4 regions of the Kitasatospora arboriphila genome follow, and region 2 is predicted to be linked to each of the others. Evidence: riboswitches for the same ligand, from Rfam matches in the RefSeq annotation. Region 2 holds a riboswitch; each other region holds the start of a gene.
What was found. A riboswitch is a leader RNA that binds a small molecule or an ion and turns the genes downstream of it on or off. The one in region 2 is predicted to bind cobalamin.

Region 1 (7,314 bases), on a different contig from region 2:
CGGCCCGGTCGGTCGCCGGCAGCAGCCGGAACGCCGCACCCGGCGCCCGGTTCTCGCCCGCGGCCCTGCTCACCCCCGCGATCCAGCCCAGCGCCGAGCGGAACGGGATGTACTCGCCGAACGGCACCAGCCGGATCTTGCGGTAGCGGGCCGCCACTCCGTCCGGGGTCACCAGCACCGCGTCCTTGGAGATCCGCCCGTCCGCCTTGCGCGCGTCCTCGCCGACCAGCAGCTGCGCACCGGTCGCCGCCGACAGCGACCGCAGACCGGCCAGCACGGCGGCGTCCCGGTCCAGGTCGGCCGTGGTGCTGGACTCGCCCCACACCACCAGGTCCACCGGCCGGCCCACCAGACCGCGGGTGATCCGGGTGCTCGCCGCCAGCCGCGAGGCGTCGTCGGACGTCTGCCCGGGCTGCACCAGCGCCACCGTCGCGCTGCCGCCCTGCGGGGGCGGCGGCAGCAGCGCGAACAGCACCGGCCCGGCCGCCAGGCACCCCGCGACCACGGCCGCCGGCAGCACCCGCAGCGGACCCGCCACCAGCACCACCACCGCGGTGTTGCAGGCCACCACCACGGCACTGACCAGCCACACCCCGCCCACCGACGCCAGCACCAGCACCGCAGGATGCTCCCACTGGCTCGCCCCGAGCAGCGCCCACGGACCGCCCAGCGCGTGCCACGACCGGGCGAACTCGCATGCCACCCAGACCGACGGCACCACCACCAGCGCGGCCGCCGCCCGCCGCGGCCCGACCCGGCCGTGCAGCAGCCGGTGCACCGCGAAGCCGAACGCCGCCTGCAGCGCCCCGAACACCACCGCCAGCGGCAGCAGCGCCGGCCCGATCGACGGCACCAGCCAGTACATCGCGACCAGGATGAACCCGGCCCCGAACCACCAGCCCCGCACCGCGGCCTCGCGCCCGCCCGGGGCCGCCCGCATCAGCAGCATCCCGGGCACCAGCGCCACCCACGCCAGCCAGGCCTGGCCGGCGCCGGGGAACGCCAGCACCGGCAGCCCGCCGGCCGCGAGGGAGTACCACCGGGCGGGCTGCGACAACGCCGTGCGCAACGTCATGCGGAGATCGTATGCACCCGAGGCGCAGATCGAACGCAATCGGCGCCACCCGAATGGCGGCGCACGGGGAGGTGCCCCCGCGCGCCGCGGTGCGGCCGCCTCAGCTCTCGGCCTCCAGGTCGCCCTCGGTCTCCAGGTAGGCCGCGCGGAGTTCGTCGAGCAGGCGCTCGTCGGGCTCCGCCCACAGGCCGCGGTCGGCGGCCTCCAGCAGCCGCTCGCTGATGCCGTGCAGCGCCCACGGGTTGGCCTCGGAGAGGAACTCCCGGTTGACCGGGTCGAGGACGTACTCCTCGGTCAGCTTCTCGTACATCCAGTCGGCGACCACCCCGGTGGTGGCGTCGTAGCCGAACAGGTAGTCGACGGTGGCGGCCATCTCGAAGGCGCCCTTGTAGCCGTGCCGCCGCATCGCCTCCATCCACCGCGGGTTGACCACCCGGGCGCGGAAGACCCGGGCCGCCTCCTCGGTGAGCGTCCGGGTGCGGACGGTCTCCGGCCGGGTCGAGTCGCCGATGTACGCGGCCGGGTTCTTGCCGGTGAGGGCCCGGACGGTGGCGACCATGCCGCCGTGGTACTGGAAGTAGTCGTCCGAGTCGGCGATGTCGTGCTCGCGGGTGTCGGTGTTCTTGGCGGCGACGGTGATCCGCCGGTAGGCGCTCTCCATCTCCTCCCGGGCCGGGCGGCCGTTGAGGTCGCGGCCGTAGGCGTAGCCGCCCCACACCGTGTACACCTCGGCGAGGTCGGCGTCGGTGCGCCAGTCCCGGCTGTCGATCAGCTGCAGCAGACCGGCGCCGTAGGTGCCCGGGCGGGAGCCGAACACCCGGACGGTGGCCCGCCGTTCGTCGCCGTGCTCGGCGAGGTCGGCCTGCACGTGGGCGCGGACGAAGTTGTCGGCGTCCGCCTCCTCCTGCCGGGCGGCGAGCCGCACCGCGTCGTCGAGCAGGGCGACCACGTGCGGGAAGGCGTCCCGGAAGAAGCCGGAGATCCGCAGCGTGACGTCGATCCGGGGGCGGCCGAGCTCCTCCAGCCCGATCGCCTCCAGACCGGTGACCCGGCGCGAGGCGTCGTCCCAGACCGGGCGGACGCCGAGCAGCGCGAACGCCTCGGCGATGTCGTCGCCGGCGGTGCGCATCGCGCTGGTGCCCCACAGCGAGAGGCCGACCGAGGGCGGGCAGGCGCCGTCGTTGTCGGCGCGGTACCGCTCGACCAGCGAGGCGGCGAGCGCCTGGCCGGTCTCCCAGGCGAGCCGGCTCGGGATCGCCTTGGGGTCGACGGAGTAGAAGTTGCGGCCGGTCGGCAGCACGTTGACCAGACCGCGCAGCGGCGAGCCGGACGGGCCGGCCGGGACGAAGCCGCCGTTCAGCGCGTGCAGCACGGCGTCCAGCTCGTCGGTGGTCGCGGTCAGCCGCGGCACCACCTGGGTGGCGGCGAAGTCGAGCACCTCGCGGACGGCGTCCGGGTGCCCGGCGGCGACCTTCTCGACCGCCTCGGGCGCCCAGTCCTCGGCCTCCATCGCCTCGACCAGGGCGCGGGCCTGCGCCTCGGCGGCGTCGGTGGCGCCGAGGGTGAGCGCGGCCTCGTCCAGGCCGAGCGCCTCGCGCAGACCGGGCAGCGCGCTGACGCCGCCCCAGATCTGCCGGGCGCGCAGGATGGCGAGCACGATGTTGACCCGGTCGGTGCCGGCCGGGGCCTGGCCGAGGACGTGCAGGCCGTCGCGGATCTGGGCGTCCTTGACCTCGCACAGCCAGCCGTCGACGTGCAGCAGGAAGTCGTCGAAGCCGTCGTCCTCGGGCCGCTCGTCCAGGCCGAGGTCGTGGTCGAGCCGGGCGGCCTGGATCAGCGTCCAGATCTGGGCGCGGATCGCCGGCAGCTTCGCCGGGTCCATCGCGGCGATCGTGGAGTACTCGTCGAGCAGCTGCTCCAGGCGCGCGATGTCGCCGTACGAGTCGGCGCGGGCCATCGGCGGGACGAGGTGGTCGACCAGGGTGGCGTGGGCGCGGCGCTTGGCCTGGGTGCCCTCGCCCGGGTCGTTGACCAGGAAGGGGTAGATCAGCGGCAGGTCGCCGAGGACGGCGTCCGGGCCGCACTCGGCGGACAGCGCGGCCGTCTTGCCGGGCAGCCACTCCAGGTTGCCGTGCTTGCCGAGGTGGATCACGGCGTGCGCGCCGAAGCCGCCGTCCTCCTGCGCGGCGGCGATCCAGCGGTAGGCGGCCAGGTAGTGGTGGCTGGGCGGCAGGTCCGGGTCGTGGTAGATCGCGACCGGGTTCTCGCCGAAGCCGCGCGGCGGCTGGATGAGGACGAGCAGGTTCCCGGAGCGGATCGCGGCGAGCACGATGTCGCCGTCCGGGTTCTGCGAACGGTCCACGTACAGCTCGCCGGGGGCCGGGCCCCAGTGCTCCTCGACCTGCTCGCGCAGGCCCTGCGGCAGGGCGGCGTACCAGCGGCGGTAGTCGGCGGCCGGGATGCGGACGGGGTTGCGGGCGAGCTGGTCCTCGGTCAGCCAGTCCTGGTCGTAGCCGCCGGCCGCGATCAGCGCGTGGATCAGCTCGTCGCCCTCGTGGGAGGCGGAGGTCGTGTCCAGGCCCGGCAGGTCGGTGCCCAGGTCCATGCCCTCCTCCCGGAGGCGGTGCAGCAGGCGCACCGCACTGGCCGGGGTGTCCAGGCCGACCGCGTTGCCGACCCGGGCGTGCTTGGTCGGGTACGCGGAGAGCACCAGGGCGAGACGGCGCTCGGCCGCCGGGGTGTGGCGCAGCCGGGCGTGCCGGACGGCGATGCCGGCGACCCGGGCGGAGCGCTCGGCGTCGGCGCGGTAGACGGTCAGGCCGTCCTCGTCCAGCTCCTTGAAGGAGAACGGCACGGTGATCAGGCGGCCGTCGAACTCCGGGACGGCGACCTGGGTGGCGGTGTCCAGCGGGGAGAGGCCGTCGTCGCTCTCCTCCCACTGCGAGCGCGACCAGGTCAGGCACAGGGCCTGCAGGATCGGCCGGTCGAGGGCGGCGAGGGCGCCCGCGTCCCAGGCCTCCTCGTCGCCGCCGGCCTGCGCGTCGGCGGGCCGGGTGCCGCCCGCGGCGAGGACGGTGGTGACGATGGCGTCGGCCCGGCCGAGTTCGGCGAGCAGCTCCGGCTCGGCGCCGCGCAGCGAGGAGCAGTACAGCGGCAGCGCGCGGGCGCCCTCGTCCTCGATCGCGCTGCACAGCGTCTCGACGAAGGCGGTGTTCCCGCTCATGTGGTGGGCGCGGTAGTAGAGCACGGCGACCAGCGGGCCGTCCGAGGCGCGGGCCTGACGCTCCAGCGGGCCCCAGGCCGGGGCGGAGGCGGGCGGGGCGAAGCCGTGGCCGGTGAGCAGCACGGTGTCGGAGAGGAAGGCGCCGAGCTCGGCGAGGTTGGCCGGGCCGCCGTGCGCGAGGTAGGCGTGCGCCTCGGCGGCGATGCCGGCCGGGACGGTGGAGAGCTCCATCAGCTGGGCGTCCGGGGCCTGCTCGCCCGTCAGCACGACGACCGGGCGGGGCCCGGCGAGCAGCGCGTCCAGGCCGTCCTCCCAGGCGCGGCGGCCGCCGAGCAGGCGGACGACGACCAGGTCGGTGCCCTCGACCAGGGCGGGCAGCTCCTCGGCGGACAGCCGGGCCGGGTTGCCGAGCCGGTAGCGGACGGGGCCCTGCGAGGCGCGGGCGCTCAGCAGGTCGGTGTCGGAGGTCGACAGCAGCAGGATCATGCGGAGGGCCTCCCGGCCTGGTCGGTGTTCCACGGCGTGCGGCGGCGCACCGGGGCGGTGGACGGCAGCCCGGTGCGCGGGGCGGAGCGGGGTGCGGTGCGACGGCCTGTCTTCAAGGGTGCTCGGGTGGTCATTCCAGGGGCGCGGGGAACTGCGCAATCCGGATGCGGGCTACCGTGCAAACCGCGGCTTGGCCCGTGCCGTCGTGACACCCACCCCGGATTGCGCAGTTCCCCGTGCCCCTTGTGGTGCACCCGTGATTGTTGAGGACGCGCCCCAGGGGTGCGGCGGACCGCCGCCGGGGTCACCGGGACGGCGGGCGGCGGCTCGGCGCGTCCGGGCGGGACGGCGGAGCCGGGCATGCGGCAGCGCACAGGTCGGGCCTTCCTCGGGGTCCGCGCCCCGGGCTGGTGGAGGACGGCGGGAGTTCCTGGCTCCACGGCGGCTGAGCCGTGGTTACAGTGGCGGGACCGCACCGGATTTGCACCGGTTTCCTCCGCTTGCCGTCGCTGGCGTCGGACGGCCCGCACGGACCGTCCGGCAGCATCGTACGGGGTGGCGGACGGCCGCGGGACTGCACGCGGACTGTGATCCAGACGACGGGGCGCCCCGTCGGACAATCTGTATGCTCGCCGCCATGCCACCGACTCCCGACCCCGCCGGGGCGGGCTCCGCCGTGCCCGACCGGGGCCGGCCGGACGCCTGTCCGGGGGCCCTTCGTCTGCACACGGCCGACGACGGCGCCCTCGCCCGCATCCGCGTGCCCGGCGGACTGCTGACGGTTCGTCAGGCAATGGCGCTGGCCGATGCGGCCGAGGCGCTCGGCGACGGCGCGCTGGAGACCACCTCGCGCGGCAACGTCCAACTGCGCGGCCTGGCTTCGGCCTGCGGCGCGGAACTCGCCGACCGGCTGCGGGCCGTCGGCCTGCTGCCCTCCGACACCCACGAGCGGGTGCGCAACATCGTCGCCTCGCCGACCGCCGGCCTCGACGCCGAGGGGCACGCCGACACCGCTGCCCGGGTGCGCGAGCTGGACGCGAAGCTCTGCGCGGCGCCCTGGGCGGCCGCGCTCTCCGGCAAGTTCCTGTTCGCCCTGGACGACGGCCGCGGCGATGTCGCCGCCCTGAACGCCGATGTGACATTGATCGCAGCGCCCGGCGGCACCGCCCTGCTGCGGCTCGGCCGCGAGACGACCGTCCGCGCGGTGCCGGCCGCACAGGCCGTGGACGCCGCCCTGGACGCCGCCCGGGCCTTCCTCGACGCGCTGCGCACCACCGGCACCCGGGCCTGGCACCTGCGCGAGGTCCCCGAACTCCTGCCGCCCGGCGACCTGCCGCTGCCCCCGCTGTCCGGCGGACACCCGCCGCTCGGGGTGCTGCCCGGCGGCCTCTCGGTCGGGACGCGCTTCGGACGGGCCACCGCCGCACAGTGGCGGGTGCTCGCCGGGCTGGCCGCCGGCGAGGTCCGGCTGACGCCCTGGCGCGGCGCCGTCCTGCCCGGCGCCGGCCCCGAGGCCCTCGCCGGGCTCGCCGCGGCCGGCTTCCTGACCGGGCCCGGCACCGCCTGGGACCGCGCCACCGCCTGCACCGGCCTGCCCGGCTGCGGCAAGTCGCTCGCCGACGTGCGCGGCGACGCGGCCCGCGCCCTGGAACGGGCGGACGGCGGCGGCCTGCCGGTGCACTGGTCGGGCTGCGAACGGCGCTGCGGCCACCCCTCCGGGCGATGGGTGGACGTGCTCGCCACCGGGCAGGGCTACCGGGTGGCACCGGTCGGGACACCGGCCCGCCCCATGGATGTGACGCCAGTGGATGTGACGACGGAAGAGATGGCCGAGGCGGTCGCCGAGGCCCGGAGGACCACGTGATCGAGTACGAGAAGGACGGCGCCGCCATCTACCGGCAGTCCTTTGCCACCATCCGGGCCGAGGCCGACCTGGCCGCCCTGCCCGCCGACGTCTCCCAGGTCGCGGTGCGGATGATCCACGCCTGCGGCATGACCGACCTGGTCGAGGACCTGGTCTACTCGCCCGGCGTGGTCGCCTCGGCCCGCAAGGCGCTGCACGCCGGTGCGCCGATCCTCTGCGACGTCAACATGGTCGCCAGCGGTGTCACCCGCAAGCGGCTGCCCGCCGACAACGAGGTGATCTGCACCCTCACCGACCCGTCGGTGCCCGAGCTCGCGCGGAAGACCGGCAACACCCGCAGCGCCGCCGCCATGGAGCTGTGGCTGCCCCGGCTGGAGGGCGCCGTGGTGGCCGTCGGCAACGCGCCGACCTCGCTCTTCCGGCTGCTGGAGATGATCGAGGCCGGCGCACCCCGCCCGGCCGCGGTGATCGGCGTGCCCGTCGGCTTCATCGGCGCCGCCGAGTCCAAGCAGGCCCTGGCCGAGCACCCGTCCGGCCTGGAGCACCTGGTGGTCCGCGGCCGGCGCGGCGGCAGCGCGATCGCCGCCGCCGCGATCAACGCGATTGCGAGTGAAGAAGAGTGACCGAGCAGCAGACCGGGCAGCAGGCCGGGCAGCAGACCGACCG
Region 2 (7,314 bases):
GGCGACGGCCGCTACGAGGACGCCGGCGCGCTGCTCGTCATGGCCGCCGACCTGGAGCCGTGGCTCTCCGACTCCTGGTTCAACCTCGCCCTGCTGCACAAGTTCCGCCGCGACTGGGAGCAGGCCCGCACCGCCGGGCTGCGCGCCGTCGCCCTGCTGGACCGCGAGACCGGCGCCCCCGACTGGTGGAACCTCGGCATCACCGCCACCGCCCTGCAGGACTGGCCGCTCGCCCGCCGGGCCTGGCAGGCGTACGGACTGAGACTCCCCGGCGGGCCCGGCACCGCCGCGGACGGGCCCGTCGACCTGGACCTCGGCACCACCCCGGTGCGGCTCTCCCCGGACGGCGAGTCCGAGGTGGTCTGGGGCCGCCGGCTCGACCCGGCCCGGATCGAGGTGCTGTCCATCCCGCTGCCGTCCTCCGGCCGCCGCTGGGGCGAGGTCGTGCTGCACGACGGCGCCCCGCACGGCGAGCGGGTCGCGGACGGCGTCGCCTACCCCGTCTTCGACGAGATCGAGCTGTGGGCGCCCTCGCCGGTGCCGACCTTCGTCGTGCTGCTGCAGGCCGCCACCGCGGGCGACCGGGACGCCTTGGAGCGGCTGGTCGCCGACGCCGGGTACGCCGCCGAGGACTGGACGAGCTCGGTGCGGCTGCTGTGCCGGGCCTGCTCGGAGAGCCGGATGGCGATCGACGACGGCCACACCGCGCACCACGACCCGCACGACGACGGCGACCCCACCCACCCCGGTCACCTCAGCCACCTCAGCCAGGGCAGCGCCGGCACCTCCTGGCTCGCCGAGCGCGAGTGCGGGATCGCCGCGCCGGCCTCGCTGGTGCGCACCCTGCTGGACCGCTGGGTGGCCGCCTCCCCCGCCACCCGGGCGTACCGGGACCTCGAAGAGGTTTGCTGAGGAACGGGTCCGCCCGGCGCCGTACCCTTGAGCGGTACACCTGGACGGAACCACGGAGCGGAAACCAGCGATGGCCGACGAGCACGAGCACGACCACCCCGAGCAGGACGAGACGGCGGAGCAGCAGGTCGTCGGCGAGCTGCCCGACGTCTCGAAGGGCACCGCCCGCCCGATCACGGTGTTCGGCAACCCGGTGCTGCACCGCGAGGTCGCCACGGTGACCGCGTTCGACGGTGAACTCGCCGCGCTCATCGACGACATGTTCGTCTCGATGTACGCGGCTGACGGGGTCGGCCTGGCCGCGAACCAGATCGGCGTCGACCTCAAGGTCTTCGTCTACGACTGCCCGGACGACGAGGGCGTGCGCCACGTCGGCCACGTCGTCAACCCGGTGCTGGAGGAGCTGCCGGCCGGCCGCCGCGCGCTGGACGACTCGCCGGAGGGCTGCCTCTCCGTGCCGACCGCGTACATGGAGCTGGCCCGCCCCGACTTCGCCGCGGTGACCGGCCAGGACAAGGACGGCAACCCCGTCCGGGTCGAGGGCACCGGCTTCTTCGCCCGCTGCCTGCAGCACGAGACCGACCACTTGTACGGCTACCTGTACATCGACCGGCTCTCCAAGCGGGACCGCAAGGACGCCCTGCGCCAGATGTCCGAGGGCACCCCCAAGTACGCGACCGTGCCCAACGACTGACGGTACGGCGGAACACGCGGCGAAGGGCCGCCCCCGGATCCCGGGTGCGGCCCTTCGGCATGCTGCGCCCCAGAGGGCGGCGCGGCCTAGAAGTCGTCGTCGAAGGAGACCGAGCCCTCGACGGCGACCTGGTAGGCGGAGACCCGGCGCTCGAAGAAGTTGGTCAGCTCCTGGACGTTCTGCAGCTCCATGAACCCGAAGGGGTTGGTGGAGCCGTAGCGGATCGGCAGGCCGAGACGGGCCAGGCGCTGGTCGGCGACGGCCTCCAGGTACTGGCGCATCGACTCGGTGTTCATGCCGGGCAGGCCCTCGCCGCAGAGGTCCTGGGCGAACTGGAGCTCGGCCTCGACGGCCTCCTCCAGCATCTCGGTGACCTGCTTGGCCATCTGCTCGTCGAAGAGGTCCGGCTCCTCCTCGCGGACGGTGTCCACGACGGAGAACGCGAAGTCCATGTGCATGGACTCGTCGCGGAACACCCAGTTGGTGCCGGTGGCCAGGCCGTGCAGCAGGCCGCGGCTGCGGAACCAGTACACGTACGCGAAGGCGCCGTAGAAGAACAGGCCCTCGACGCAGGCCGCGAAGCAGATCAGGTTCAGGAGGAACGCGCGGCGGTCCTCCTTGGTCTGCAGCGAGTCGATGTGGTCGACCGCGTTCATGTACTTGAAGCAGAACTGCGCCTTCTGGTGGATGGAGGGGATGTTCTCCACCGCCGCGAAGGCCGCCGCGCGGTCGTCCGGGTCGGGCAGGTAGGTGTCGAGCAGCGTCAGGTAGAACTGGACGTGCACGGCCTCCTCGAACAGCTGCCGGGACAGGTAGAGCCGGGCCTCGGGGGAGTTGATGTGCTTGTAGAGGCTCAGCACCACGTTGTTGGCGACGATCGAGTCACCGGTCGCGAAGAAGGCGACCAGCCGGCCGATCATGTGCCGCTCGCCCTCGCTCAGCTTGGCGAGGTCGGCGACGTCGGAGTGCAGGTCCACCTCCTCCACCGTCCAGGTGTTCTTGATGGCGTCGCGGTACCGGTCGTAGAACGACGGGTAGCGCATCGGGCGCAGCGTCAGCTCGAAGCCCGGGTCGAGCAGCATCTTCTGGCGGTCTTCGGTGCTCACTGGCAGGCCTCGCAGGACTCGGGGTTCTCCAGGGAGCAGGCGATGGCGTCCTGCTCGGCCTGGCTCATGGTCGGCGCGGGCACCGGCACGGCGGCGCGGGCGCCCGTGGCGGCCTGCGCGATCCGGGTGGCCGGGCGCGACCGCAGGTAGTACGTGGTCTTCAGGCCGACCTTCCAGGCGTACGCGTACATCGAGCTGAGCTTGCCGATGGTCGGCGCCGCCATGAAGAGGTTCAGCGACTGGCTCTGGTCGATGTACGGCATGCGGGCCGCGGCCAGGTCGATCAGCGCGCGCTGGGGCAGCTCCCAGGCCGTGCGGTACAGCGAACGGACCTCGGCGGGCAGCCAGTTGAGGTCCTGCACCGAGCCGTTGGTCTCGCGCAGCGCGTCCCGGGTCTGCTGGTCCCAGACGCCGAGCTCCTTGAGCTCGCGCACCAGGTACGGGTTGACCTGGAGGAACTCGCCGGAGAGCGTCTCGCGCTTGAACAGGTTGGACACCTGCGGCTCGATGCACTCGTACACGCCGGCGATGGAGGCGATGGTGGCGGTCGGCGCGATCGCCAGCAGCAGCGAGTTGCGCAGGCCGGTCTCGGCGATCCGGGCGCGCAGCGCGTCCCAGCGCTCCGTCCACTGCGGGGCGGCGGCACCGAAGTGGTCGATGTGCAGCTCGCCGCGGGCCGCGCGGGTCTCGCCGTACGCCTCGTGGCGGCCGAACTGCTCGGCGAGGTCCGCGGAGCGCTCGTAGGCGGTGAGCATGATGCGCTCGGAGATCAGGGTGGAGAGGGTCTTCGCCTCGGCGGAGTCGAAGTCGATCCGCAGCTGGAAGAAGACGTCCTGCAGGCCCATCACGCCGAGGCCGACCGGCCGCCAGCGGGAGTTGGAGGTGCCCGCCTCGGTGGTCGGGTAGAAGTTGATGTCGATGACCCGGTCGAGGAAGGTCACCGCGGTGCGGACGGTGGCGTCCAGGCGCTCCCAGTCCATCGCGTTCAGCAGGTCGGCGGCGGTGGCGCCGGCGGCCACGTGGGCGCCCAGGTTCACCGAGCCGAGGTTGCAGACGGCCGTCTCGGAGTCGTCGGTGACCTCCAGGATCTCCGTGCACAGGTTGGAGGAGTGCACGGTGCGGCCGGGCAGCGCGGTCTGGTTGGCGGCCCGGTTGGAGGCGTCCTTGAAGGTCATCCAGCCGTTGCCGGTCTGCGCCAGGGTGCGCATCATCCGGGCGTACAGGGTCTGCGCCGGGATGGTGCGGACGGCCTTGCCGGCCTGCTCGGCCTTGCGGTACGCCTCGTCGAAGTCGGCGCCCCACAGGTCGACCAGCTCGGGCACGTCGGCGGGGGAGAACAGCGACCAGTCCTCGTTGGCGTTCACCCGGCGCATGAACTCGTCCGGGATCCAGTGCGCCAGGTTGAGGTTGTGGGTGCGCCGGGCCTCCTCGCCGGTGTTGTCGCGGAGCTCCAGGAACTCCTCGATGTCGGCGTGCCAGGTCTCCAGGTAGACGCAGGCCGCGCCCTTGCGGCGGCCGCCCTGGTTGACCGCGGCGACCGAGGAGTCCAGGGTGCGCAGGAACGGCACGATGCCGTTCGACTGGCCGTTGGTGCCGCGGATCAGGCTGCCGCGGGAGCGGATCCGCGAGTAGGACAGGCCGATGCCGCCGGCGTGCTTGGACAGCCGGGCGATCTGCGCGTAGCGGTTGTAGATCGAGTCCAGGTTGTCCAGCGGCGAGTCCAGCAGGTAGCAGGACGACATCTGGGGGTGCTTGGTGCCGGAGTTGAACAGCGTCGGAGAGGACGTCAGGTACTCCAGACGGCTCATCAGCCGGTAGAGCTCGGCCACCTCGGCCACCGACTTCTCGGTGTCGCCGACCGCGAGACCGGCCGCCACGCGCAGCAGGAAGTACTGCGGGGTCTCGACCACCTTGCGGGTGATCGGGTGGCGCAGCAGGTAGCGGGACTGCACGGTGCGCAGGCCGAAGTACTCGAAGCGGTCGTCGCCCTGCAGGTCGACCAGCGCGTCGAAGGCGGCCGCGTGCTTGGCCACGAACGCGGCCGTGGTGTCGCCGATCAGGCCCTCGGCGTGGCCGACGGCGATCGAGGCGGCGAAGGTGACCGCGCCCTGGGAGACCGCCTCGTCGCGGATCTCCAGCGCCAACAGGCGGGCCGCGAGCTTCGAGTACTGCGGGTCCTCGGCGATCATCGACGCGGCGGCCTCCACGGCCAGCCCGCGGAGCTCGGCGAAGTCCGAACCGGCGTGGCGGCCGCGCAGCGCGGCGGCGGCGACGTGGCCGGGGTCCACCTGGGGGAGGTCGGTGCTGCGGTCGGTGAGCAGCCGGAGCAGCGCGGCACCGGGGTCGGGCCGGTCGTTGTCGGCGGATCCCTGGGAGGGCAGGGTGACTGAGGCAGCGACGGTCAAGGCGCACTCTCTCCTGTGGCGGCAGCGGACGCTTCGGACACCCCCGGGCCGGGGGCCGGGGGCGCGTCCGGGCATGCGCGTGGCAGGGGAGACCGGCACCGCCCGACCGTGTCGGGGGTGCGCGTCGCCACCCGGCCCACCCGCGAGGCCCGGACGTACAGCTGTGCTTCATGGCATCTGCGGGGAAGCCGGTGGCACACCGTCGGCAGGCCCTCGGACTGCGCGGGCCCGGGCGTTCACGGGCCTGCTCACCGTTGCGGGGCAGTCCCGGACTTGCACCGGGTTCCCCTGCGTCGACAGCGAGAGTGAGCATACATGTTGTGGTGTCTCCCTGATGTACCCCCATATCTTGTGCACGCAGCGTGTCGCGTCCGTGGCTGCGACGGCCTCGCCGAACGGGCCGTGCACACTTCGGGCACACCCGACCCACTCGTCGCCCCCGCGCTCCGCTCACGGAACGGCCACCGCCGCGGGAGTCTGCGGGCCCGATGGCCTACGATCTGCAGTCATGAGTGACGGTACGGGGGTGCCGCCCGGTTCTACGGGTCGGCCCGGAGCCCAGGGGATCGGCGAATCCCGCGGAGCGAGGACCGCCGGCTCTGCGGCTAGACCCTTTCCGCCGTGACCAAGTCCCTTTCCGCCGCGGTGGGGTGGCCGCTGTGCCGCCGGTCCTGGCTCCGGTGCGGTGTCGGGCTCACCTTGACCGCCTGCCTCTGCAACTCGCCGATGGCTCCGGGGCGGTTCGAGGGCGGCTCGGTCGGGTGATGCCGTCGGCATCGGCATCGGCTCGGCACCGTCGCCGGCGGGTGCTTCCGCCCGGCTCGTCGAGTTCACGTGCGGGTGCGGGTGCGGGTGCGGGTGCGGGTGTCGGTGTGGTCGGGCTCCGGTCGAACGAATCGTTCGGGGCGAGTCACGTCAGAACGTCAGGGCATAGACCATCAGGTCGATGCCGGGCATCGGGGCCCAGTCGCGCTCGGGGGCACGGCGGAAACCGAGCCGTTCGTACACCCGGTGGGCGTCCGTCATGTCCGGGCGGGTGGAGAAGGCCATACCGGTCAGGCCGAGTTCGCGACTGCGGTCCATCGCGGCCCTGACGAGGGCCGAGCCGACTCCGCGGCCGCGGGCGGCCCGGGCGACCGCCAGCATCCGGATCTCGCCCTCGTCCGGCTGCGAGATGTCGGCCCAGGCCGTACCGCCGACCGCGAAGGTCACGCAGCCGAGCACATGCTCGTCCCGGCCGTCGACGGCGACGAGGAGCTCGGCCTCCTCGCTGCGGCGGCGGGTGTCGCGGAGGAGCCCGGCGTACGGCCCTTCGGCGAGGCTGTAGCCGTCACCGACGTAGACCTCGACCGAGAGCTCGCCGGCCGGTTCGAGGTCCCGTTCGCGGGCACGGCGGATGACGACGTCCATCCGTCCAGTCTGCCTTCCGGGGACCCGTCCCGGACGGCCGGGGGACGGTGCAGCCGATCGGGGACGGACGGATCGGCGGGATAGCCGCCGGGGCGGTGCCAGTTGTCGCGGCCGTGCCGGCCGGTGCGGTCGAGCTCCCGGCCCACGACGGCCCCGATCAGGGCGAACGAGCCGACGAGGACGGACAGGACGACGGCGTTCTCGAACACGGTGGAAGTCATGCGACTACTCTCCCGGCCGGCCGGGAGCCCGACGAGTGGCAGGAATGCCCTCTTGCATCGAATTACTGCCAGCGCCATCCTGGAGCCATGCCGAAGCCCGGACGGAACCGAGTCGAGGATCACCGAGTGGAGGACCGCCGAGTGGAGGACCGCCGAGTTGAAGACCGATGAGTCGAAGACCGCCGAGTTGAAGAACGTGGTCGCCGTCGTGCTGGAGGAGGTCCATCCCTTCGAACTCGGTGTCGCCTGCGAGGTGTTCGGCCTCGACCGCAGCGAGGAGGGGCTGCCCGTCTACGAGTTCGCCCTCGCCTCCGACCGGCCCGGGCCCAAGCGCACCCACGCCGGCTTCAGCGTCGACGTCCCGTACGGGCCCGAACGCCTCGCCCGGGCCGACCTGATCGTCCTCACCGCCACCGGCCTGCGCGACGAGTACCCGCCCGCCCTCGTCGCAGCCCTCCGCGCGGCCGTCGAAGGCGGCGCCCGCGCCCTCTCCATCTGCAGCGGCAGCTTCCTGCTGGGCGCCGCCGGGCTCCTGGACGGACGACGCTCCACCACCCACTGGAAGC
Region 3 (7,314 bases), on a different contig from region 2:
TAGCCTACGCCTCCGCACGGGGCGGGCGAAGGCCCGGGAGCGGACGCCGGCCCGGGAACGCGCGAAGGGCTGCGGGCCGGGTTCGGCCCGCGGGCCCGCCGGACCGGTTCGGTCCGGCGGCCTCTCGGGCCGTCCGTGCGGGGCGCGGGGCCCGGTCGCGACGGCTCAGTCGCGGCGGATCTGCGGCTTGAGATCCATGAAGCGGGCGAGCAGGCCGTTGACGAACGCCGGGGACTCGTCGGTGGAGTACTCCTTGGCGATCTCGACGGCCTCGTCCAGGACGACCGCGTCCGGGACGCCGTCCTCCCAGATCAGCTCGTAGGCGCCGATCCGCAGCACGTTGCGGTCCGCGATCGGCATCCGGTCGAGCGTCCAGCCGACCGCGTAGGTCGAGATCAGCTCGTCGATCCGCCGGGCGTGGCCGCTGTACCCCTCGATCAGCTGCATGGTGTACTCGCCGACCTGCGGGGTGGTCTCACCCGGCTTGGCCTCGCGTGCCCGGCCCACCCACTCGGCGAGCACGCGCTCGGGCGCGACCCCCCGGTGGTCGGCCTCGAAGAGGATCTGGAAGGCCCGGGTGCGGGCCTTGGTACGCGCGTTTGACACGATTACTTGACCCGGCCGAGGTAGCTGCCGTCGCGGGTGTCGACCTTGACCTTCTCACCGGTGGTGACGAAGAGCGGGACCTGGATCTCGGCGCCGGTCTCCAGGGTGGCCGGCTTGGTGCCGCCGGTGGAGCGGTCGCCCTGGACGCCCGGCTCGGTCTCGGCGATGGTGAGCTCGACGGCGGCCGGGAGCTCGATGTACAGCGGGACGCCGTCGTTCTGGGCGACCAGGGCCTCGAAGCCCTCGAGCAGGTACTTGGCGGCGTCGCCCACGGTGGCGGCGTCGACCGGCACCTGGTCGTAGGTGTCCATGTCCATGAAGATGAACTGCTCGCCGTCGCGGTACGAGTACTGCATCGTGCGCTTGTCGACGTTGGCGGTCTCGACCTTGATGCCCGCGTTGAAGGTCTTCTCGACGACCTTGCCGGTCAGGACCTCCTTGAGCTTGGTGCGCACGAAGGCCGGGCCCTTGCCGGGCTTCACGTGCTGGAACTCGACGACGGACCAGAGCTTGCCGCCCTCCAGCTTGAGGACCATGCCGTTCTTGAGATCGTTCGTAGAAGCCACGAGCGCACTAACTCCTGATATAGCTGTCAAGGAACCAAGGGCTGCGCCTCCTGCCTCCCGCCGGGCGGGCTACAGGGCGAGGAGCTCCTTGGTGGTGATGGTGAGCAGCTCGGGCCCGCCCTCCTCGAGGGGGCGCACGACGAGCGTGTCCTCGATCCGGACCCCGCCCCGCCCCGGGAGGTGCACCCCCGGGCCGACGGTGACCGGCACGCGATTGTCCAGTTTACCCATGTCGGCGGGTCCCAGGCGCGGCGCCTCCCTGATCTCCAGGCCGATGCCGTGTCCGACCGGGTGCGCCGGGCTGTCGGTGTGGCCCGCGGCCTGCAGCACCTCGCGGGCGGCCAGATCGGGTACGGACTCCGAGACGCCCGGGCCGAGCGCCTCGCGTCCGGCCCGCTGGGCGCGGAAGACCAGCCGGTGCAGTTCGACCTGCCAGGGCGCCGGGGCGGCGCCGATGACGAAGGTCCGCGCGGTGGAGACGCCGTACCCGCGGTAGCAGGCGCCGAGCACGACGGTGAGGAAGTCGCCCTCCTCGACCCGCCGGTCGGTGGGCTGGTGGGCCTCCAGGCCGGAGTGGCTGCCGGTGCCGACGGAGACCGGGAAGGCGGCGCGGTCGGCGCCGTGGTCGATCATCCGGCGCTCCAGCTCCATCGCCAGGTGCCGCTCGGTGCGGCCGACCAGGATCGACTCCAGCAGTTCGCTGAGCGCCTGGTCGGCGATCTCGGCGGCGATCCGCAGGTCGGCGATCTCGTGCTCGTCCTTGACGACGCGCATCCCCTCGACCGCGGTGCCGAGGTCGGCGAGCCGGACGCCTTCGGCGACGCCGGCGAGCGCGCGGTGGCGGCGGACGGTGAGGTCGTGCTCCTCGACGGCGAGGTCGAGGACCTTCAGCCGGCCGGCGGCCTCGGCGGCGGCCAGCGCGGTGTCGGTGTCGGCGGGCACCAGCAGTTGGCCGATGTCCGGACCGAGCAGGTGCTCGCCGCCCTCCTCGGGCGGCAGGTCGTCGGGCAGCGCCAGCAGCGCCCGCTCGCGGGTGAGCAGCAGGCTCGCACCGCACGGCGGGCAGCCGGTGAGGTAGCGGACGTTGGAGGCGCGGGTCACCAGGGCCGCGTCGACCCCCGACGCACTGCAGTGCTCCCTGAGGCGCTCCCGCCGCGCCGCGTACGCATCGGACATGCCACGAGCCTACGAACTGCGGACGGCCCGCGCCCGTCGAGCCGGGCGGGCCCGGAGGGCGTGGTGCGGCGGGCGCGGGGGCGCGCACGGCGGGTCGCGGACCGGTCGGCGGCGCGGGGCCGAACGGGGGACGGACCGGCGGACGGACGGGCGGACGGGGAGGGGGCTGGCGAGTCGGGACCGGGCGGGACCGGGCGGGGCCGGGCGGGACCGGGCGGGACCGGGCGGGAATGGAACGCCCCGGGCTCGCGTTGGAGCAGATACGAAAACGACTTCCGTTTCGGACAAGATGTCCGGGACGGAGGTTCGGAGCCACCGAGGAGGAGCAGATGGCCCGCAGCGAACTGCGTCCGGTCGTCCGGCTGAGGTCGACCGCCGGCACCGGTTTCACCTATGTGACGCGCAAGAGCCGCCGCAACGACCCGGACCGCCTGGTGCTGCGCAAGTACGACCCGGTCGCCCGCGAGCACGTGGCCTTCCGCGAAGAGCGCTGAGCCCGGCCGCAGGCCCCGTCCGGCACGTCCACCCCCGAAGGAGCAGCCCCCATGAAGAACGGCATCCACCCCGCCTACCGTCCGGTCGTCTTCCGCGACAAGGCCGCCGGCCGGTCCTTCCTCACCCGCTCGACGCTGACGTCCGCGTCGACGGTGGTCTGGGAGGACGGCACCGTCCGCCCGGTGGTCGACGTGGAGACCTCGTCGGCGAGCCACCCCGTCTGGACCGGGCGCGCCCGCGTCCTGGACCAGGCCGGCCGGATCGAGCAGTACCGGCGGCGGTACGGCCGCGACTGACCGCCCCGCGCACGACCGCGCCCCCCTCCCCGGCCGGGGAGGGGGGCGCTTCGGCATGCACCCGGGGGCTCAGCGCGGGGGCGGCGGCACGGAGACCACGAGGGTGAGCCGGACGGGCACCTCGCCGTCGTTGCGGTAGCCGTGCGCGGCGGCCGCCTCGTAGGAGGCGGTGGAGCCGGCCGGCACCAGGTGGTCGCGGCCGTCCAGGGTGAGGGTGAGTTCGCCCTCCTCGACCCGGGCGATCTCCACGGTGCCCGCGGGGTGCGGGTCGGAGCCGTGCCCCTCCCCCGGCAGGATCAGCCACTGCCAGAGCTCCAGCGGGCCGGGCGCCTCGATGCCGCTGAGCAGCACCCCGGTGCCGCCCTCGGCTCCCGACCAGAGCTGGACGGCCTCGTCGTCGGGGACGATCCGCACGGTGGAGGTCTCGTCGTAGTCGAGCAGCCGGGCGATCGAGGCGCCGAGCGCGTCGGCGAGCCGGACGACGGTGCCCACGCTCGGGTTGGTCCTCCCCTGCTCGATCTGCACGATCATGCCGCGGCTCACGCCGGAGCGGGCCGCGAGTGCGTCGAGGGTGTGGCCGCGGTCGGCGCGCAGCCGCTTGAGGTTGCGCGCCAGGGCCTGGGTGATCAGATCGGGGTCGGGCATACCAGTCCAATGAATTGATTCGTCAGGTTCACTCTGTTGACCTAAGCTGCGGGGGCACCGAGCGTCCACCCGACCGTACTCCGGAGTCCACTGTGCTGTCCCAGCTCCTCGCCCTCGCCGCCAGCCTGCTGTGGGGCATGGCCGACTACGGCGGCGGCTCGCTCACCCGCCGGCTGTCCGCGCTGACCGTGGTGGTCGCCTCGCAGGCCGCCGCGGCCGTGCTGCTCGTCCCGGCCGTCCTCGCCGTCGGCGGCGCGGGCGCGGCCTCCGCCGGCCTCTGGTACGCGGTGGCGGCGGGGGTGATCGGGCCGTTCGCGCTCCTCGCCTTCTACCGCGCCCTCGCGCTCGGGCCCATGGGGGTGGTCTCGCCGCTGGCGACCGTCGGCGTCGCGGTGCCGGTCGGGCTCGGGCTGCTGCTCGGGGAGCGCCCGGGCCCGGCGCAGGCCGGCGGCATCGCGGGCGCCGTGCTCGGGGGCGGGCTGGCCGGGCGGGGCGGGCGCGGCGGCGGCACGGTCGGCCTGCGGGTGCTGGTGCTGACGCTGTCGGCGGCCCTCGGCATGGGCACGGTGATGGCCCTGGTCGCCCGGGCCTCCGACGGCGGCGGGCTGCTGCTCGTGCTGTGCGTGCAGCGGCTCTGCAACGTGGCGGTCGGCGGCGGCGTCCTGCTGGCCGGGCGCCGCGGGCGGGAGCCCGGCGCAGCGGGGACGCTGCGGCGGAGCCTGCCCGCGCTGACCGCGGTCGGGGCGGCCGACGTCGCCGCGAACGCCGCCTTCGCCGCCGCCTCGCACCGCGGGTCGGTGGCCGTCGCCGCGGTGCTGGCCTCGCTCTACCCCGTGGTCACCGCGCTGATGGCCCGGGGGCTGCTCAAGGAGCGGCTGCGGCGCGTCCAACTGCTCGGCGCGGGCCTCGCGGTGGCGGGCACGCTGCTGCTGGCGGCGGGCTGACACCCCGTCCGCCGTTCGGGGCGGCCGCCCGCGGGCCACCTCAGCCCGCCCCGCCGGGCGTCCAGCGCTGCTCGACCCGGGCGATCCGCCAGTAGCCGATCGCCGCCGCCCACACCACCACGAACAGGCCGACGATGACGAAGCCGACGTTGTCCAGGCTGAGTCCGGCGATCCAGCCGCTCACCGGGTCACTCAGGCCCAGCTTGTCGTGCAGCACCGCGACGAGCTCGATCGTGCCGATGACGAAGGCCACCGCGATCGACAGGCCGGTGATGGCGAGGTTGTAGAACACCTTGCGGACGGGGTTGGAGAACGCCCACTGGTAGGCGAAGTTCATGAACGTGCCGTCGAGGGTGTCGAACAGGCTCATCCCGGCGGCGAACAGCAGCGGCAGGCAGACGATCGCGTACCAGGGCAGGCCCGCCGCGGCGCCCGAACCGGCCATCACCATCAGCGTCACCTCGGTGGCGGTGTCGAAGCCGAGGCCCAGCACCATGCCGACCGGGAACATCTGGCCGGGGCGGGAGATCGAGCGGGTGGCGCGGCGCAGGACGCGGTTCATCAGCCCGCGCGAGTCGAGCTGCCGTTCGAGCTCCGCCTCGTCGAAGGTGCCGGCCCGCATCGCCCGGAAGACCCGCAGGATGCCGAGCAGGGCCGCCAGGTTGAGCGCGGCGATCAGGTAGAGGAAGGCGCCGGAGGCGGTGGTGCCGATGGTGCCGAGCACCTGGTGGGTGGTCGAGCCGTCGTCCATCAGCACCCCGGCCAGCTGGGCGCCGCCCGCGACCAGGGCGGCCATCAGCACCACCATCGACGAGTGGCCGAGGGCGAACCAGAAGCCCACCGAGACCGGTCTCCGGCCGTCGGCCATCAGCTTGCGGGTGGTGTTGTCGATCACGGCGATGTGGTCGGCGTCGAAGGCGTGCCGCATGCCCAGGGTGTAGGCGGTGATGCCGAGTCCGGCGCCGAAGACCTGGGTGCCGACCTCGTAGCGCTCCGGCACGACCAGCAGGAAGAGCGTGCCGAAGGCGGCCACGTGCATCGCCAGGATGACCGCCAGCAGGCCGGCCGTGCGGAGGGTGTCCTCCCGGCGCCAGCGGAAGGCGGGCAGGCCGGGGGCGGTCGGCGGCGCGGCCGTACCGGTTGCGGGCAGGGTCATCTGCGGTTCACGCTCCAGCACCTCGTGGAATGACGTCGTGAGGTGCCGTGGCCGGTCTCCTGGCTCACGGGGAGGTTCTGACGGTGCCCGTACCCGGCCTTCCCGGGCGCGCCTGCGCCCAGTGACCCGCGAGGGGTACGGATTGACTCCCCGTTCACAGTGGCGAGGGCCGCTCCGGACTCGGACCCTGAGGTCCTGCACCGGTCTTCCCGAACACCACGGCTGCTCCACCGTAGGGGTGACGGACCGACAGCTGCAAGCCTGCACAACCGCGCAGGTGTCGTAGATCACGGCCGGTCGGCCTGCGAGAATGCCGCCATGCACCTCCTCCCCGCCGATCGCGCAGGCCACCGCACCATCGACGGGCACCGGGTCTGCGAGGCGATCGCCGGGATCGGCGACACCGGGCGGGTCCGGGCCTGGGCGGAGGTGTTCGGCCTGCTCGCCGACCCGGGGCGGCTCGCGCTGCTGCTCGCCCTGCACACCACCGGACCGCTGGCCGTCACCGACCTGGCGCTGGCCACCGGGATGCGCGATCCGGCGGTCTCCCAGGCGCTGCGGCTGCTGCGCGCCGCGGGCGTGGTCGAGGGCGAGCGGGACGGCCGGGTGGTGCGCTACCGGCTGACCGACACCGCGGTGGCCGAGGTGCTGGAGCACGGGGTGCTGGGGCGCGCCGACTGAGCGCTCGCTCGGAACGACCGCCCGCACGGCAGGAACCCCTGCACGGTACGGCCCCCTGCACGGTATGAGGGCTTCCTGACGGTTTGTCAGCGGGACGGGGGGTCAGCTTCAGCCAAGTTTTCTTGTCATGTCACCTCGAAGCCGTTCCGGTGGCCCATGCTTCCGGAGGCGGTCCGTCCGGCCCGCCGTCCCCAGGCTCCTGACGAGGAGACACCCGTGAAGCTTCGCCGTACGTTCGCCGTGGGGCTGCTGGCCGCGGCCGCCACCCTGCTCCCCGCGCACCAGTCCGGCGCCGCCACCGGCGGCGGCCTGCCGTTCGGTTCGGCCACCGCCGTCGGGATCCACAACACCTACGACCCGGCCGCCTTCCCCTTCCTCGCGCAGAGCCTGGACACCGGCACCGGCATGATCGAGCTCGACGCGTGGACGGACACCGTCACCAAGGAGTGGAAGGTCAGCCACTCCAACCCGCTCGGCAACGCCAACAACTGCACCGCCGCCACCGGCCCGGCGACGCTGTACAGCGGCGGCACCAACAAGAACCTCGAGTACTGCCTCGACGACCTGCGGATCTGGCTCGCCGCCCACCCGTCGAGCGGCCCGCTCGTCGTCAAGCTGGAGCTCAAGGGCGGGTTCGCCGCCAACCGCGGCATGGGCCCGGCCCAGCTGGACGCCCTGATAGCCGCCCACCTCGGCAGCGCCGTCTTCCGCCCCGCCGACCTGCTCGCCAAGCCCGGCGGCGGCAGCTA
Region 4 (7,314 bases), on a different contig from region 2:
GCACGTCAACCGGGCCCCGCTGCCCGGCACCGTGACGTCCGTCGAGCACGTCGCCGGCGGCTTCGTCCCGGCGTTCAACAAGGACAGCGACCAGAACGAGCGGGTCGTCTGGCACTTCGACACCGAACTCGGCGACATCGAGATGGTCCAGATCGCGGGGGCCGTGGCCCGCCGCATCGTGCCGTACGTGAGCGCCGGCACCAAGGTCGAGCAGGGCGAGAGGATCGGTCTGATCCGCTTCGGCTCCCGCGTCGACACGTACCTGCCGGCAGGCGTCGAGGTTGGCGTCGAGGTCGGCCAGAAGACCACCGCCGGGGTGACGCGCCTTGACCGTGACTGATCCTGAGACTCTCGTCGGCCTCGGAGACGAGGAGGAGACGGAGCTGCGGCGCCGCCGCTGGGCGCGCGACCGCGAGCTGCGGGCGCCCCGTTCGCCGCAGCACCTGTCCACCGCCGACTTCCTGACCCTGGGGAACGCCGTCTGCGGCTTCCTGGCGATCTACTCGATCACCACCGGGGTCCTGATGCCGCACCTCACCGGTGAGACCACCGCGCCGAACCGCAACAGCGCCGCCACCGCGGTCACGCTGCTGCTGATCGGCTCGATGTGCGACCTGTTCGACGGCCTGGTGGCCCGCAAGCTGCGCTCCTCGGCGCTGGGCGCGGAGCTGGACAACCTGGCCGACCTGATCAGCTTCGGCATCGCCCCGGCGTACTTCGTGGCGGTCTGGGGCATCGTGTCGCCGGACAGCAACCAGCAGCTCTCGGCGTTCATCGCGCTGACGGTCCTGCTGGCGGTGGTGCTGCGGCTCGCCCGGTTCTCGGCCGTCAAGATGCGGCCGGGGATCTTCCAGGGCATGCCGTGCCCGATGGGCGCGATGACGGTGATCGCCATCGTGCTCCTCGACCCGCCGTTCGTGCCGGGCCTGCTGATGATCTTCGGTGTGGCGTACCTGATGGTCAGCCGCATCGAGTACCCGAAGCCGCAGGGCCTGCTCGCCACCGCGACGCTCTGCTGGATCGTGGTCTCGATCGGCTGCCTGGCGGCCTGGGCGGCCGGTCTGCCCGGCGGCGACCTGCTGATGCACATCGGTGCCGTCGCCCAGATCACGCTCGCCGCGATGGCGCCGCTGCTGGTGATCCGCCGCAAGGTCGGCGAGAAGGTGGGCGACGTCCGCGCCCGCCGCGCGGAGTCCCGCGGCTGCTGAGCCGGCGGGAGTCCCGCAGACCCGACGAGAGGGGCCCGCATCCGAACCGGATGCGGGCCCCTCTCGCGTGCCCGGGAGGCGGGTGCGGGCGTTACCGGCCGGCACCGCCGTCGTGGACGCTGAAGGCGGAGCGACGGGCCGCCCGGGCCACCGACGGGTCCGGGTGCACGCCAGAGACGGCGGTCAGCACCGAGGCCGCCCGCGGGTGGCCGGACTGCCGGGCCCGGTTGAACAGCCGCACCGGCTCGCCCGCCGAGGCGCCCTCGACGTGCGGCACCAGCAGCGCCGTGTCGCCGTGGTCGAGGACGGCCGCGGCGGTGTCCACCCACAGCCAGGCGGCGTCCTCCGCGCCCAGCACGTCGGCCGGGGACACCGGGCCGTCGTCGGAGCGCTCGGCCAGCCAGAGCAGCGCGTACGGCCGCAGGACCTGCTCGTCCACCGCGGCCCGGACGGCCTGCTCGGCGGGGCCGCCGGCGACCCGCAGGGCCTCGAAGGCGAGGCCGCGCAGCAGGGCGTCCTCGCCGCGGGCGGCGTCCAGCAGCTCGGCGACCGCGCGGTCGGCCGGCCGGGCGGCGACCCAGGCCCGGTACTCGGCGCGGGCCGGCCCCGGGGTGTAGTCGGCGCAGGCGGCGAGCAGCTCCAGCGCGTCCTGCTCGATGTGGCCGGCGGCGGTCTGCGCGACGGTGCAGATCTCCTCCAGCTTGGCGCGGACCGCCCAGTGCCCGAGCGGGGAGAGCTCGGCGGCGTCGTTGCGGCGCTCCAGGGCGCCGACGGCGGCCAGGCCGTCCAGCATCCAGTCGAGGACCGCGGCGACGTCGGCCGCGGAGGTCGGGGTGTCGATCTGCGGCTCCCGGCAGGTGCCGCGGACGGCGGACATGGCGGAGGCGGCGTGCGGCACCGGCGAGGGGCCGAACGAGCCGGTGCCGGCGCCGTGCCGGCGCTCGTCCAGGCCGCGGCGCAGCAGCTCCAGCAGCTCGTTGTCCGGGACGGGCCCGTCCACCAGGTGCAGGAAGGACAGCAGGTGCGGCGCCTGGTCGACGGCCTGGCCGGCCAGCAGGGCGAAGACGCCGCGCATGGCCGCGGGCGGCACGGGCGCGAGCAGCGTCCAGGCGTCGAACAGCGCGGACCAGCCGCGGATCACCGCCTCGTCGTCGTGCTCCCAGGCGTTCAGCCGCCAGCCGGGCCCGGCACCGCCGTCGCGCAGCTCGACCAGGCCGACCAGCAGGGCCTGGCCCCAGGCCTTGGCGGCGGCACCGACGGTCATGGCGAGGGCGCGCCCGGCGGCCCGGGCGTCGTCGGGCAGCAGCTCGCCGCGCTTGTCGACCTCGCCGAGCTCGCCGGCCCAGCGGGAGATGCGCACCGCGTCGGCGAGCATCCGGCGGGCGAGCGGGGCCAGCTCGGCGGGAGCGGGGAAGCCGTCCGGCACCGGCACCCGGCCGCGGCCCGGCTTGGGTGCGGGGGTGCGGCGGCGGACCGGCCCGCCCGGAGGCGTGCTCTCGGGTCGGCGAGCCGCTCCTGGCAGACGGGTGACCGTCGCTCCGGTGCGGATCGCGGGCTGGAGCGGGGCATCACGGTCGCGCGGGTTCCGAGACGTCACGCCGAGCAGTCTTCCCCGTGTACCGGCCTTCTGTCACATCGAGTTCTACGCGCGATCGTAGGTCCGGTCCGCGGACGGGGGATGAGATCGGGCAACAGCCACCAAACCGGGTCGTCCGAGCGGGAAACCTGGCATGAGCACACCCCCCGCGGACGGGCCCGCCGGGCTCACATCAGCGGGGTGAGCCAGCGGCGCAGCGCCTCGCCGTAGCCGTCCGGGTCGGCGTTCCACAGGGCCGCGTGCGCGCCGTCCGGGACGGGGTGCAGGCTCACCAGGTCGTCGCGCCGCCGGGCGAGGCGCTCGGCCGCCGCGAAGGGCGCCACCGCGTCCACGGGGCTGTGCAGCAGCAGGGTCGGCACGTTCAGGTCGGTGCCGTCGGCCAGCCGGGCGAAGCCGGCCAGGTCGACCTTGGTGCGGCCCTCGGCGGCCAGCGCGCCGAGCTCGGCGAGCGGGGCGGGCACCCCGGCCCGGGCGGCCTCCTGGCGGACGGTCGTCGGCCAGTCCAGCACCGGCGAGTCCAGCACCAGGCCGGCGATCGACTCCCGCCAGGCCGAGCGGGCCGCGGTGTGCAGCGCCATCGTCGCGCCGAGCGACCAGCCGAAGAGCACGATCCGGCCGGCGCCATTCGCCTGCGCGAGGCGGACGGCGGCGTCGACGTCCCGCCACTCGGTCTCGCCGAAGTGCCCGAGGCCGTCCGGGGAGGCCGGGGCGCCCGCGTCGCCGCGGTGGGTGACCACCAGCACGGGCAGCCGCAGCGCGTGCAGCAGCGGCAGCACCGGGAGGGCCTGCTGCCGGTCGGCGCCCGGGCCGTGCACCAGGACCGCCCACAGCCCGCGGATGCCCGGCAGGTACCAGGCCGGCATCGGGCCGAGCTCGCCCTCGACGTCGCTCGGGGTGAAGTCCAGGCCGAGCGCGGAGGCCGGGTCGCCGAGGTGCACCCGGGCGGTCACCCGGACCTCCGTCCCGCTGTACAGCGAGCCGGCGCCGGTGGCGAGCAGCCGGCGGGTGACGCTCTGCGGCCCGGTGGCCAGCACGTCGCCGACCACCGCGTGCCCGCCCCCGGCCCACTCCAGGGCGTAGCGGCCGGGGCGCTCGGTCTCCACGCTGCGGGTGAGCATGACGCGGTCCGCGGCCAGCTCCTGCACCCGGATGCCCGGTCCGCCCGCCTGCCCGGCGGCCGCGAAGGCTCCCGCGAACCCGGGCCGGACGGCCCGTTCGGACACCCGGCGGCCGATCAGCAGTGCCGCGGCACCCGTCCCGACGGCGGCGGCCGCGACGATCGCGGCGGTTCCCCAACGCATGGCGCTCCCGGTGTGGCGGCACGGACATGGCGATCCCAGTCCACGCCCCGGCCCGGGAGCGGGCCACCCGGGCGGGTCCGTCCGGGCGGGTCCGTCCGGGCGGGTCAGACCGGCACGTCGGTGCCCCGGCGGGCCAGCAGCTCCCAGAACCGCTCCGCGAGCGGCCGGGCCGGCGGACGGGCGGCGTCCGGCACCGACGAGCCCCAGTGCCCGGGGACGAGGTACTCGTCCTGCAACTCGGCCAGCACCCCGCCCAGCAGGTCGTGCGGGACGGGCACGATCCGGCCCACCTCCCGCAGCTGCGCCTGCCAGCGGCCGTCCACCACCTGGCGCAGCCGCCGGTCCAGGTCGTCCTGACGCCCGGTCACCCGGACCAGCACCCGCAGCGGCAGCCCGAGCACGTGCGCCAGCGCCAGGCCCTGCTCGCCGTCCGCGTCCCAGCGTCCGGTGGCCTCGGCCCTCGCGTAGGTCGCCGCACCCACCCCGATCCGGTGCGCGGCCTGCTCCCGGGTGAGCTCCCGGGCCAGCCGGAAGTCCCGCAGGGTCGCCGGCGCGACGCCCATCAGCTGGGCGGGCGGGCACCACAGCGCCCGGGAGAGCGCGATGAACTCCTCCTCCGACGGGAGGAACTCACCGGCCTCCCAGGCCGCCACGTGCGAGGACAGCAGCCGGACACCGTGCGCGGCCATGGCCTCGGCGACCTGCTCCGGGCTCAGGCCGAGCCCGGCGCGGTGCGCCCGCGCGGCCGGCGGGGAGAACGGCACCGGAGGCGGTGCGGACGGTCTGCGTCGCATGCGACAAGAACGTACGGGCGCCCGCACGGCACCACCCACACGCCGAACGCACGAACCCGGCCCCGGCGGAACCGCCCGGCGCTGGAGGATCGTACGGGGCGGGCGGCGACGGAATCCGGCGACGGAGTGTGACCAAGCCCTCCGGAGGCTTTGTTGACTGGTGGTCGGAGCGCGTGATGGGATCTCGGGGCCATACGGAGGCATGCAGAGGAAGCCGGTGCGAATCCGGCGCGGTCCCGCCACTGTCACCGGGGAGCACGCTCGACCTGCACGGTCACGGCGGTCCGCCACAGGGCCGCTGGAAGGCCCGAGCGCGCGCCGGACCCGGAAGCCAGGAGACTCTCGCCGCCGGTTCGTCGATCCAGGGCGCGGACCCTGAGTGAGGACACGCACGCCATGCAGGCTGCCCAGCGGTCACCGCTGCGCCCCGACCGGGGAGCCGGGCCGTGGCCCGTCTGAGCTCCGCCCCCTACCTGCTGGGCGCCGTGGCCGGCCACCTCGCCGACACCGCCCTCGCCGACCCCCGCCGCGGCCACCCGGTCGCCCTCTTCGGCAGCGCCGCCGGACGCCTGGAGCGCCGGCTCTGGCGCGACCACCGGGGCGCCGGCACCGCCTTCACCGCGCTGAGCGTGGGCGCCGTCGCGGCCGGGGCCGCCCTCGCCGACCACGCGCTGCGGGGCCGTCCCGCGGCCCGCGCCGCGCTCGCCGCGGCCGCCGCCTGGACGGTCCTCGGCGGCACCTCGCTCACCCGGGAGGCCCGCGCGATCGGCCGCTCCCTGGAGGCCGGCGCCCTCGCCGCCGCCCGCGGGCGGCTCCCCCACCTGTGCGGGCGCGACCCGAGCGCCCTGGACGAGCAGCAGATCGCCCGCGCCGTCGTCGAGTCCGTCGCCGAGAACACCGCCGACGCGGTCGTCAACGCCCTCACCTGGGGCGCGCTGGCGGGCACCCCCGGGCTGCTGGCCTTCCGGGCCGTCAACACCCTGGACGCGATGGTGGGCCACCGCTCGCCCCGCCACCTGCGCTTCGGCTGGGCCTCCGCCCGGCTCGACGACGTGGCGGGCTGGCCGGGCGCCCGGCTCACCGCGCTGCTGACCGTCGCCGCCGCGGAGCACCCGCGGGCCGCCTGGAAGGTCTGGCGGCGCGACGGGTCGTCACACCCCAGCCCCAACGCCGGACAGGCCGAGTCGGCCTTCGCCGGCGGCCTCGGCGTCCGCCTCGGCGGCACCCTGCGGTACGGCGAGCGTGTCGAGCACCGCCCCGTCCTCGGCGCCGAACTCCGCCCGGTCGCCGTCGCGGACATCGAACGCGCCTGCCGCCTCTCCCGCCGCGTCGGCATCCTGGCCCTGGCCGTCACCACGGCCGCCCGCGGCCTCACCGGCCTGGCACGGGGACGTCGGGGGCGGGATGCCCGTGAGCCGGGGAGGAAGCGATGACGGCGGTTCGGCGGGTCGCCGGGTGCGCAGGAGGAGTACGGGCCACTCGCGGGCGCACCGGACTGGTCGGCGCCCCCGGGATGCCCACCGTCGCGGCCGGCGTGCCCACTCGCGCCCCGGGAATGCCGGCCGTTGCGGCCGGGACGGCCGTTCTCACCGCCGGCGCCACACGTAAGCAAGGGAGTGTCACGTGACGAAGGCTCTGCTGGTGGCAGGGACGACCTCGGACGCGGGCAAGAGCGTGGTCACGGCGGGGATCTGCCGGTGGCTGGCCCGGCAGGGGGTGCGGGTGGCGCCGTTCAAGGCGCAGAACATGTCGCTGAACTCCTTCGTCACCGCGGACGGCGCCGAGATCGGCCGCGCCCAGGCGATGCAGGCGCAGGCCGCCATGGTGGCGCCGGAGGCGGCGATGAACCCGGTGCTGCTGAAGCCGGGGGCGGACGGCCGCAGCCAGGTGGTGCTGCTCGGCCGGCCGGTCGCCGAGGTCGGGGCGCTGGACTACCGCGAGCGCAAGCCCGTCCTGCTGGAGCGGGCGCTGGAGTGCCTGGCGGACCTGCGCAGCCGGTACGAGGTGGTGGTCTGCGAGGGCGCCGGCTCGCCCGCGGAGATCAACCTGCGGGACCGGGACATCGCCAACATGGGCCTGGCCACGGCGGCGAACCTGCCGGTGGTGGTGGTCGGCGACATCGACCGCGGCGGCGTGTTCGCGGCGATGTACGGCACCCTGGCGCTGCTGTCCGCGCAGGACCAGGCGCTGGTGGCGGGCTGGTTCGTGAACAAGTTCCGCGGGGACGCCCGGCTGCTGGCGCCGGGGCTGGAGATGCTGCGGGAGCTGACGGGCCGTCCGGTGCTGGGCACGCTGCCGATGCTGTCCGGCCTGTGGCTGGACGCCGAGGACTCGCTGGACCTGTCGACGGCGGTGGAGAACCGTCCGACCGCGGCCCCGCACGGCGCGGAGGTGCTGCGGGTGGCCGTGGTGCG

Region 1: it holds a riboswitch for cobalamin, as region 2 does, so the genes downstream of both, cobN (cobaltochelatase subunit CobN) here and ABD353_RS17070 (ribonucleoside-diphosphate reductase subunit alpha) in region 2, are expected to answer to the same signal.
Region 3: it holds a riboswitch for cobalamin, as region 2 does, so the genes downstream of both, nicT (Nickel transporter NicT) here and ABD353_RS17070 (ribonucleoside-diphosphate reductase subunit alpha) in region 2, are expected to answer to the same signal.
Region 4: it holds a riboswitch for cobalamin, as region 2 does, so the genes downstream of both, ABD353_RS03550 (cobalamin biosynthesis protein) here and ABD353_RS17070 (ribonucleoside-diphosphate reductase subunit alpha) in region 2, are expected to answer to the same signal.

What each region holds. Positions count from the first base shown of each region.
Region 1 covers NZ_BAAALD010000002.1:430-7,743, forward strand. The annotation lists gene lnt (apolipoprotein N-acyltransferase) at 1-1,075, opposite strand, end outside; gene cobN (cobaltochelatase subunit CobN) at 1,176-4,784, opposite strand; cobalamin riboswitch at 5,187-5,337, opposite strand; gene ABD353_RS01175 (cobalamin biosynthesis protein CobG) at 5,410-6,648, shown strand; gene ABD353_RS01180 (precorrin-8X methylmutase) at 6,645-7,271, shown strand; gene ABD353_RS01185 (precorrin-2 C(20)-methyltransferase) at 7,268-7,314, shown strand, end outside.
Region 2 covers NZ_BAAALD010000029.1:68,679-75,992, reverse strand. The annotation lists gene ABD353_RS17085 (hypothetical protein) at 1-912, shown strand, start outside; gene def (peptide deformylase) at 983-1,606, shown strand; gene ABD353_RS17075 (ribonucleotide-diphosphate reductase subunit beta) at 1,693-2,688, opposite strand; gene ABD353_RS17070 (ribonucleoside-diphosphate reductase subunit alpha) at 2,709-5,093, opposite strand; cobalamin riboswitch at 5,305-5,436, opposite strand; gene ABD353_RS17065 (GNAT family N-acetyltransferase) at 6,033-6,527, opposite strand; gene ABD353_RS17060 (helix-turn-helix domain-containing protein) at 6,906-7,314, shown strand, end outside.
Region 3 covers NZ_BAAALD010000026.1:30,639-37,952, reverse strand. The annotation lists gene nusB (transcription antitermination factor NusB) at 166-606, opposite strand; gene efp (elongation factor P) at 609-1,172, opposite strand; gene ABD353_RS15745 (M24 family metallopeptidase) at 1,242-2,348, opposite strand; gene rpmG (50S ribosomal protein L33) at 2,678-2,842, shown strand; gene ABD353_RS15735 (type B 50S ribosomal protein L31) at 2,894-3,139, shown strand; gene ABD353_RS15730 (helix-turn-helix domain-containing protein) at 3,209-3,784, opposite strand; gene ABD353_RS15725 (EamA family transporter) at 3,880-4,728, shown strand; gene nicT (Nickel transporter NicT) at 4,769-5,884, opposite strand; cobalamin riboswitch at 5,917-6,120, opposite strand; gene ABD353_RS15715 (ArsR/SmtB family transcription factor) at 6,203-6,565, shown strand; gene ABD353_RS15710 (phosphatidylinositol-specific phospholipase C domain-containing protein) at 6,782-7,314, shown strand, end outside.
Region 4 covers NZ_BAAALD010000004.1:78,122-85,435, forward strand. The annotation lists gene ABD353_RS03525 (phosphatidylserine decarboxylase) at 1-340, shown strand, start outside; gene ABD353_RS03530 (CDP-alcohol phosphatidyltransferase family protein) at 327-1,208, shown strand; gene ABD353_RS03535 (hypothetical protein) at 1,300-2,805, opposite strand; gene ABD353_RS03540 (alpha/beta hydrolase family protein) at 2,973-4,106, opposite strand; gene ABD353_RS03545 (helix-turn-helix domain-containing protein) at 4,211-4,900, opposite strand; cobalamin riboswitch at 5,045-5,264, shown strand; gene ABD353_RS03550 (cobalamin biosynthesis protein) at 5,356-6,333, shown strand; gene ABD353_RS03555 (cobyric acid synthase) at 6,524-7,314, shown strand, end outside.